DNA from 3 places in the Mesorhizobium sp. B2-2-4 genome. Region 3 is predicted to be linked to each of the others. Evidence: predicted binding sites of a transcription regulator. Region 3 holds the regulator's gene; each other region holds the start of a gene.
What was found. Region 3 encodes LexA, which represses DNA repair genes until DNA is damaged. Its sites were predicted from a motif close to TGTTCNNNNTGTGTTCNG; they were not measured.
Positions count from the first base shown of each region.

Region 1: a site for LexA is predicted at 1,194-1,211, ahead of FJ959_RS27640 (single-stranded DNA-binding protein). Genes of this name have one in related genera too.
Region 2: a site for LexA is predicted at 880-897, ahead of uvrA (excinuclease ABC subunit UvrA). Genes of this name have one in related genera too.

Region 1 covers NZ_VFWB01000014.1:72,617-74,881, forward strand. The annotation lists gene FJ959_RS27625 (ATP-dependent Clp protease proteolytic subunit) at 1-229, opposite strand, end outside; gene FJ959_RS27630 (SRPBCC domain-containing protein) at 261-764, opposite strand; gene FJ959_RS27635 (metalloregulator ArsR/SmtB family transcription factor) at 761-1,075, opposite strand; gene FJ959_RS27640 (single-stranded DNA-binding protein) at 1,312-1,824, shown strand; gene FJ959_RS27645 (DUF2306 domain-containing protein) at 1,865-2,265, shown strand, end outside.
Region 2 covers NZ_VFWB01000014.1:69,935-72,199, reverse strand. The annotation lists gene FJ959_RS27620 (hypothetical protein) at 57-338, shown strand; gene uvrA (excinuclease ABC subunit UvrA) at 1,047-2,265, shown strand, end outside.
Region 3 covers NZ_VFWB01000011.1:166,354-168,618, forward strand. The annotation lists gene FJ959_RS25750 (TetR/AcrR family transcriptional regulator C-terminal domain-containing protein) at 1-345, opposite strand, end outside; gene lexA (transcriptional repressor LexA) at 798-1,541, shown strand; gene FJ959_RS25760 (ComEC/Rec2 family competence protein) at 1,535-2,265, opposite strand, start outside.

The DNA of each region.
Region 1 (2,265 bases), on a different contig from region 3:
TGGTCACCACGCCGCCAGGCGAGTTGATGTAAAGCGAGATCTCCTTGTCGGGATTATCCGATTCCAGCGACAGAAGCTGGGCGCAGACCAGCGCCGACATGCCGTCGTTGATCTCGCCGTTGATAAAGACGATGCGCTCGCGCAGCAGCCGCGAGAAAATGTCGAAGGCGCGCTCGCCGCGGCTCGATTGCTCGATCACCATCGGCACCAGATTGGCAAAACCGGTCATCGTCTCTCTCCGTTTCTCATGTGTCGGCCACTCAAGCGGCGCGCTGCAGAAGGCAAAATGAATTGGCGGCGGCCGTACGGCCGGAGGCGCTCGCAGCGAATGAAAGCCGGCAGCCGACACCTGCCATGGTCACCATGGGCCTGGCGGCGGATGTCGCCACACGGGCAAAGCCTTCATGGATAATATGCAGATGCGTGCCGCCCGAAACGGTGCGGGCGAGCGTGAAGGTGACGATGCTGTCGAGCGGGTTCCGTTCCTCGTCGGGCCGCGGCTGTTCCCGCCAGGAATAGCGAAGCCTTTTTCCGGGCTCGGCATCGAGGATCTCGCATTCGATCGGCGCATCCGGCCCGGCAAAGGCGAAATTGCTGCCGATCTCAGGATTGATGTCGTTGGGCATCATCCAGGCCGCAAGCAATTCGGGCACGGTCAGCGCCCGCCATACCTTTTCCGGCGGCTCGGGGAGATCGCACTCGAACTCGATCGCGTCGGGGGCGGTCCGCGCATGGCTTTCGCCGGTCACTGGTGCGTGCGTCATTGGTCCATGTCCTTGAGAACCGTCTTCAGTTTTTCGATGCGCTCGGGCCAGAAGGTCCGGTAGCGTTCGATCCAGCCGAGCAGCGGGTCGAGCCCTTGCGGATCGGCGCGGTAATAGGCATTGCGGCCCGCCCGCCGTTCGACCACCAAGCCTGCGCCGCGCAGCACAGCCAGGTGCTGCGACACAGCCGGCTGCGACACCGTCATGCCGGTGCGCAGTTGCGACACCGTCATCTCGCTGGTGGCGAGGCGTTCATAGACGGCGCGTCGGGTGGGGTCGGCCAGCGCCCGGAAAATTTCCGCTTCGATCATGGTGAAAGCATAAGTCGATACTTATTGGTTTGGCAAGCGGTCTTTTGCGGCCCATATAAAAGGAAGCTGGCGGCTCGGGCATTGCTGCCAATCCTTGACAATGAGCGGCGATGCATATAGGAACGAAAAGAGAACAAAAACCTTGTGGGAAAAGGCAGCCACAGCAGGCAACGGGTGTGCGCAACCTGTAAGGTGCTGCGACAAAAATTTGTTTCGGACGAGCGCGGAGAAGTATCATGGCGGGTAGCGTCAATAAGGTCATTCTGGTCGGCAATCTCGGAGCGGACCCGGAGATCCGCCGCCTGAATTCTGGCGAGCCGGTCGTCAACATCCGCATCGCAACATCGGAAAGCTGGCGCGACAAGAATTCCGGCGAGCGCAAGGAAAAGACCGAGTGGCACAATGTCGTCATCTTCAATGAGGGCATCGCCAAGGTTGCCGAGCAGTATCTGAAGAAGGGCATGAAGGTTTATGTCGAGGGCCAGTTGCAGACACGCAAATGGCAAGACCAGACCGGTGCCGACAAATACACGACGGAAGTCGTGCTGCAGAGGTTCCGCGGCGAGCTGCAGATGCTCGACGCGCGCGGCCAGGGCGAGGGCGGCCAGGTCGGCGGTTATTCCGGCGGCGGCAGCCGTGGTTCCGATTTTGGCCAGTCCGGCCCGAACGAAGGCTTCAATCGTGGCGGCGGTGCTCCCAAGGGCGGCGGCGGTTCGTCGCGCGAGCTGGACGACGAAATTCCGTTCTGAGCATCGACACGGCGTGACGGGCATTTGAGGAGAGGGCGCGATGTCGCTCGGACCGCTCCTATCGGCACGTCCTCCGATCCCATGGCATGCGCTCGCGGCCTTTGCCGCGCTGGCGATAGGCGGCGTGCAGCTGGCGCTGCCGAAAGGCACGCTGCGCCACCGCGCGATGGGCTATCTCTGGGCGGCGCTGATGCTGGCCGTCGCCATCTCGAGTTTCTGGATCCAGCAGATACGGCTCATTGGCCCTTTCAGCCCGATCCATCTCTTGTCGATCCTGGTGCTGGTCACGGTGCCGCTGGCGGTCTGGCATGCACGCAATCACCGCGTCGCCAAGCACCGCAAGGCGATGATTGCGTTGTATATCTTTGCACTGGTGGGTGCCGGTGTCTTTACGCTGGTGCCCGGCAGAATCATGCACGACGTGGTCTTCGGCGTCGCGCA
Region 2 (2,265 bases), on a different contig from region 3:
GCGATTTGATGACCGCCGGTCTGGCCACCTCGGCGGGGCGGCGCTATAACCGGCCGATGATCGACAGCCGCTTATTCCAACCTTGGCGTCTTGCCGTCACTATTTTCGCCGGTGCGCTCATGCTGGCCGGCGGCGCCTTTGCCAACGACAGCCAGAAAGGCAGCCTGCCCGGTGTGGCCGGCGATTATCGCATCGCCAAGCCGGCCCCGCAGCCCGAACCCGATGACGCCTTCCCCGCCAACGGCAACGGCCGGTTCAAGATCGGCGATACCGATGTCAGGATTTCCGGCAGCATCACGGTCGATGTCGGCGCCGGCGGGATCAAACCGCCGCGGTAGCTGACATGTCGGGGCCGTCAGTACCTGCGCGTTCCCCCAAAAGAGCAGCCCCGCCGTGCTTTTAGCAAACGGACGGGGCTTTTCTGGATCTATAATCCAATCTTTCGCCGGGAATGTTTTACCGGCTTTCGATTTCGGATGCTTCGCGGCGTTCAGCCGACGATCCGACCAGTAGTCTCTGATTTTGGTGCATCCGGCAGGGTCACGTCGGAAGGCGCTCGCGTCTCCCTGGCATTCATGCCTGCCGCGGCTCCAGTCACTGCTGGAGCCTCAAGGGACTGTCCGGTGGCGTCATGCTCCACTCCTGTGTCCATTGCGACAATCGTCGTCAGAAGCACTGATCGCAATAGCCCGCGGCGTCTCGCAGACCGCCTTTGGGCGGCGAGGCCATCGAAAGACAGCCGGCTTCATTGACGTGTGGAGTCTGCTCCCCTCAGCCAGGGACGTCAACCGCTCGATGTCCGATCGGAAAAAATGTGATCGAGCGAGATATCCCCTGATGGGAACCACGCCGCCTGCTCCACCGCTTTTGTCAGGAGCGTGTTCGGTCTTTGTTCTTTCCGCTTGCCCGTTCGTGCGAAAGACGGTTAAACGACTTGGTCGAGAATTGTGGCGTCTCTCGACGCGGCGGCAAAAATACCTACATAGGGGACGGCCGGGGAAAACCCGCCGATCCCACAAATTCCAGATCTGAGGCGGCGACCGGCAATGGCCGACCATAAATATCTTTCCATTCGCGGGGCGCGCGAACACAATCTGAAGAATGTCGATCTCGACCTGCCGCGTGACAGCCTGATCGTCATGACGGGCCTGTCGGGCTCCGGCAAATCGTCGCTTGCCTTCGACACCATCTATGCCGAAGGCCAGCGCCGCTATGTCGAGAGCCTGTCGGCCTATGCGCGGCAATTCCTCGAAATGATGCAGAAGCCGGATGTCGACCAGATCGACGGCCTTTCGCCGGCCATCTCCATCGAGCAGAAGACCACTTCGAAGAACCCGCGCTCGACGGTCGGCACCGTCACCGAGATATACGACTACATGCGGCTTCTGTTCGCGCGTGTCGGCGTACCCTATTCGCCCGCCACCGGACTGCCGATCGAGAGCCAGACGGTGTCGCAGATGGTCGATCGCGTGCTGGCGGTCGAGGAAGGCACGCGCCTGTTCATCCTGGCGCCGATCGTGCGCGGCCGCAAAGGCGAGTACCGCAAGGAATTGCTCGAGCTGCAGAAAAAGGGATTTCAGCGCGTCAAGGTCGACGGCGTCTTCTATGAGATCGCTGATGTGCCGCCACTCGACAAGAAATACAAGCACGACATCGACGTGGTCGTGGACCGCATCGTCGTGCGTGGCGACCTCGCAACGCGCCTTGCCGATTCCATGGAGACCGCGCTGAAGCTCGCGGAGGGGCTGGCGGTGGCGGAGTTCGCCGATAAGCCGCTCGATGCCAGTCAGACGGGCGAGGATTCGGTCAACAAGTCGAAGAACGAGACGCATGAGCGCATCCTGTTCTCGGAAAAATTCGCCTGTCCGGTCTCCGGTTTCACCATTCCCGAGATCGAGCCCAGGCTGTTCTCGTTCAACAACCCGTTCGGCGCCTGCCCGACCTGCGACGGGCTGGGCAGCCAGCGCGCCATCGATCCCAATCTGGTCGTTCCCGACGAGAACGTCTCGCTGCGCGATGGCGCCGTCAGCCCATGGGCGAAATCGACTTCGCCCTACTACGTGCAGACGCTGGAGGCGCTCGGCAAGGCTTACGGCTTCAAGCTCGGCGACAAGTTCAAGGATTTGAGCAGGGAAGCCCAGGAAGCCATCCTGCGCGGCACCGGCGAGCGCGAGATCACCTTCCAGTATGATGACGGCCTGCGCTCCTACAAAACGACCAAGACCTTCGAGGGCGTCATCCCCAACCTCGAGCGGCGCTGGAAAG
Region 3 (2,265 bases):
TGTATCGTTGACGTCGCCGGCCGCGGCGCGATTGAGCGCCACCGCCTTGTCGCCCGTCACGAGGGTCAGCAGGACTGGCCCGAGCAAGTTCAGGGTTTCGAGCGGATCGCGCGCCTGGTGAAGGGCGTCCTCCAGCAGCTTCCTTGCCTCTCCCGCATTGGCTTCGATCAAGGATCGAAACAGGGTCTGCTTGTTGCCGTACCAGTTGTAGAGGGTTTCGTTCGAGGCCGATGCCCGCTTGGCGATAGCAAGCAGGGAGGCGCTCTTGTAGCCGGCTTCCCGGAGCACCGCATAGGCGGCCTCCTCTATCCGTTCGCGTCGCGCGGCCTGCTTCGGCGTGGTCATTGGTGTTCCTCTTCGAAAACCGTACATTATTATACGGTTTCGTCAAGCGAACGAACGAACGCAGCCCGTCGCGACCAGTGGTGGTGTCTGGCCGTTTTCCGGCGGAAGTTGGCATTTTGGTTTCGTTTCGTTCACGAGCCGCAGGGGTTTCTAATCCGCCCAAACGCACCCCGCACCTGCCGGTCACCCAGCTTGCAGGCTTGTGCCAAGAGTGGAGACCGGTCGGGCCACAGGCCATTAACCAAAATAGTTTCAAAGGGCCCGGGAGCGCATTGACGACGGACCGCGCTGGCAGGATGCTGGCTGCGGGAGGGCATTTCGTTTCCGTCGCCTTAACAAATTCATTAAACTTTAAATGGTTGCGGAACACAACTGGAACAGATAGTGTTTGTTCTGGGTTTGTTTTCTGATTCTGGTTCCAGACCCTTCGTGCAATGCCTTTGGGGGCCGCCATGCTCACGCGCAAGCAACATGAACTCTTGATGTTCATCCATGAACGGCTGAAGGAAAGCGGCATTCCGCCGTCCTTCGACGAGATGAAGGAAGCGCTGGACCTCGCCTCCAAGTCGGGAATTCATCGGCTGATCACGGCGTTGGAGGAGCGCGGCTTCATTCGCCGCCTGCCCAACCGGGCGCGCGCGCTGGAGGTGCTGCGCCTGCCGGACTCGATCGCGCCGGGTCTTAACGCGGCAAAGAAGTTCTCCCCGAGCGTCATCCAGGGCAGCCTCGGACAGGGCAGCAGCCCTAGCCGGCAGATCAAGCCGGCGACGTCTTCGCGTCTGCCCGCTGCCGGCAATGACGACGACGCGGTTTCAGCGGTGTCGATCCCGGTCATGGGTCGCATCGCAGCGGGTGTGCCGATCGACGCCATCCAGCATCAGACGCATTCCATTTCAGTGCCGCCTGACATGATCATGGGCGGCGAACACTATGCGCTGGAGGTCAAGGGCGATTCGATGATCGAGGCCGGCATTTTCGACGGCGACACGGTCATCATCCGCAATGCCGACACCGCAAGTCCCGGCGAGATCATCGTGGCCCTGGTGGACGAGGAGGAAGCAACGCTGAAGCGCTTCCGCCGAAAGGGTGCTTCGATTGCGCTCGAGGCTGCCAATCCGGCCTATGAAACACGTATTTTCGGACCGGACAGGGTCAAGGTGCAAGGCAAGCTGGTCGGCCTGATCAGGCGCTACTGAGCGGGGTCGGCGGTGGGCTTTTCGGGTTTACGGTAAGGCGGCAGTCCCCTTGCCTCGCGTGAGAATTTCCGCTGTTCGTGCCAGGGCCGATATGGCCTGTCGACGGCAAAGCTGACCCGTGCCGGTGCCGTCGCCGATTGCTGGTCGAAGAAGACGGCGGCACTTCCCTTGCGAGCGAGCTGCCGCTTGGTGATGACGAGAACCAGCGGATTGTGGCAGGGATCGTAGCCCGCGGGGTCGTTGATGACGATCAGATCCGCATAGGAGCAGGCCCTCCAGGCGTCCTTGCGATCCTCCACCTGCGCGATGATCGCCCCCGAGGTATGCCGGGCCATGCACAGGCCCGTGAAGCAATAGAAAGGCGCTCCCGCCGGAAGTTGCGCGGGATCGAAGATGTCGAACTGTCGGTCTCCGCTGTCGAACAGTTCCGGCGCAACGATGGTTTCGGACTTCAGCGCGCGTTTCCAATTATCGACGGTGAATTCGTTCGGGCGCGCCCGGTTGATCGCGAGCTCGCCGCCGCCGATCGGCAACGCCACCAGGCGGGCATCCTCCGAAATCAGCACGTCCGGCGTGCGCGTGTCCGAGACGGTCAACAGGCCGGCGAGCGCGAAGGGAAGTGCCGCCAGCCGCAGCCATGTCGTGGCCATCGTCGCGATGACCAGGGCGATCGCCACCAGAAGGACGGATTGCTGCGAAATCAACCCGACCGCGTCGACCGGCG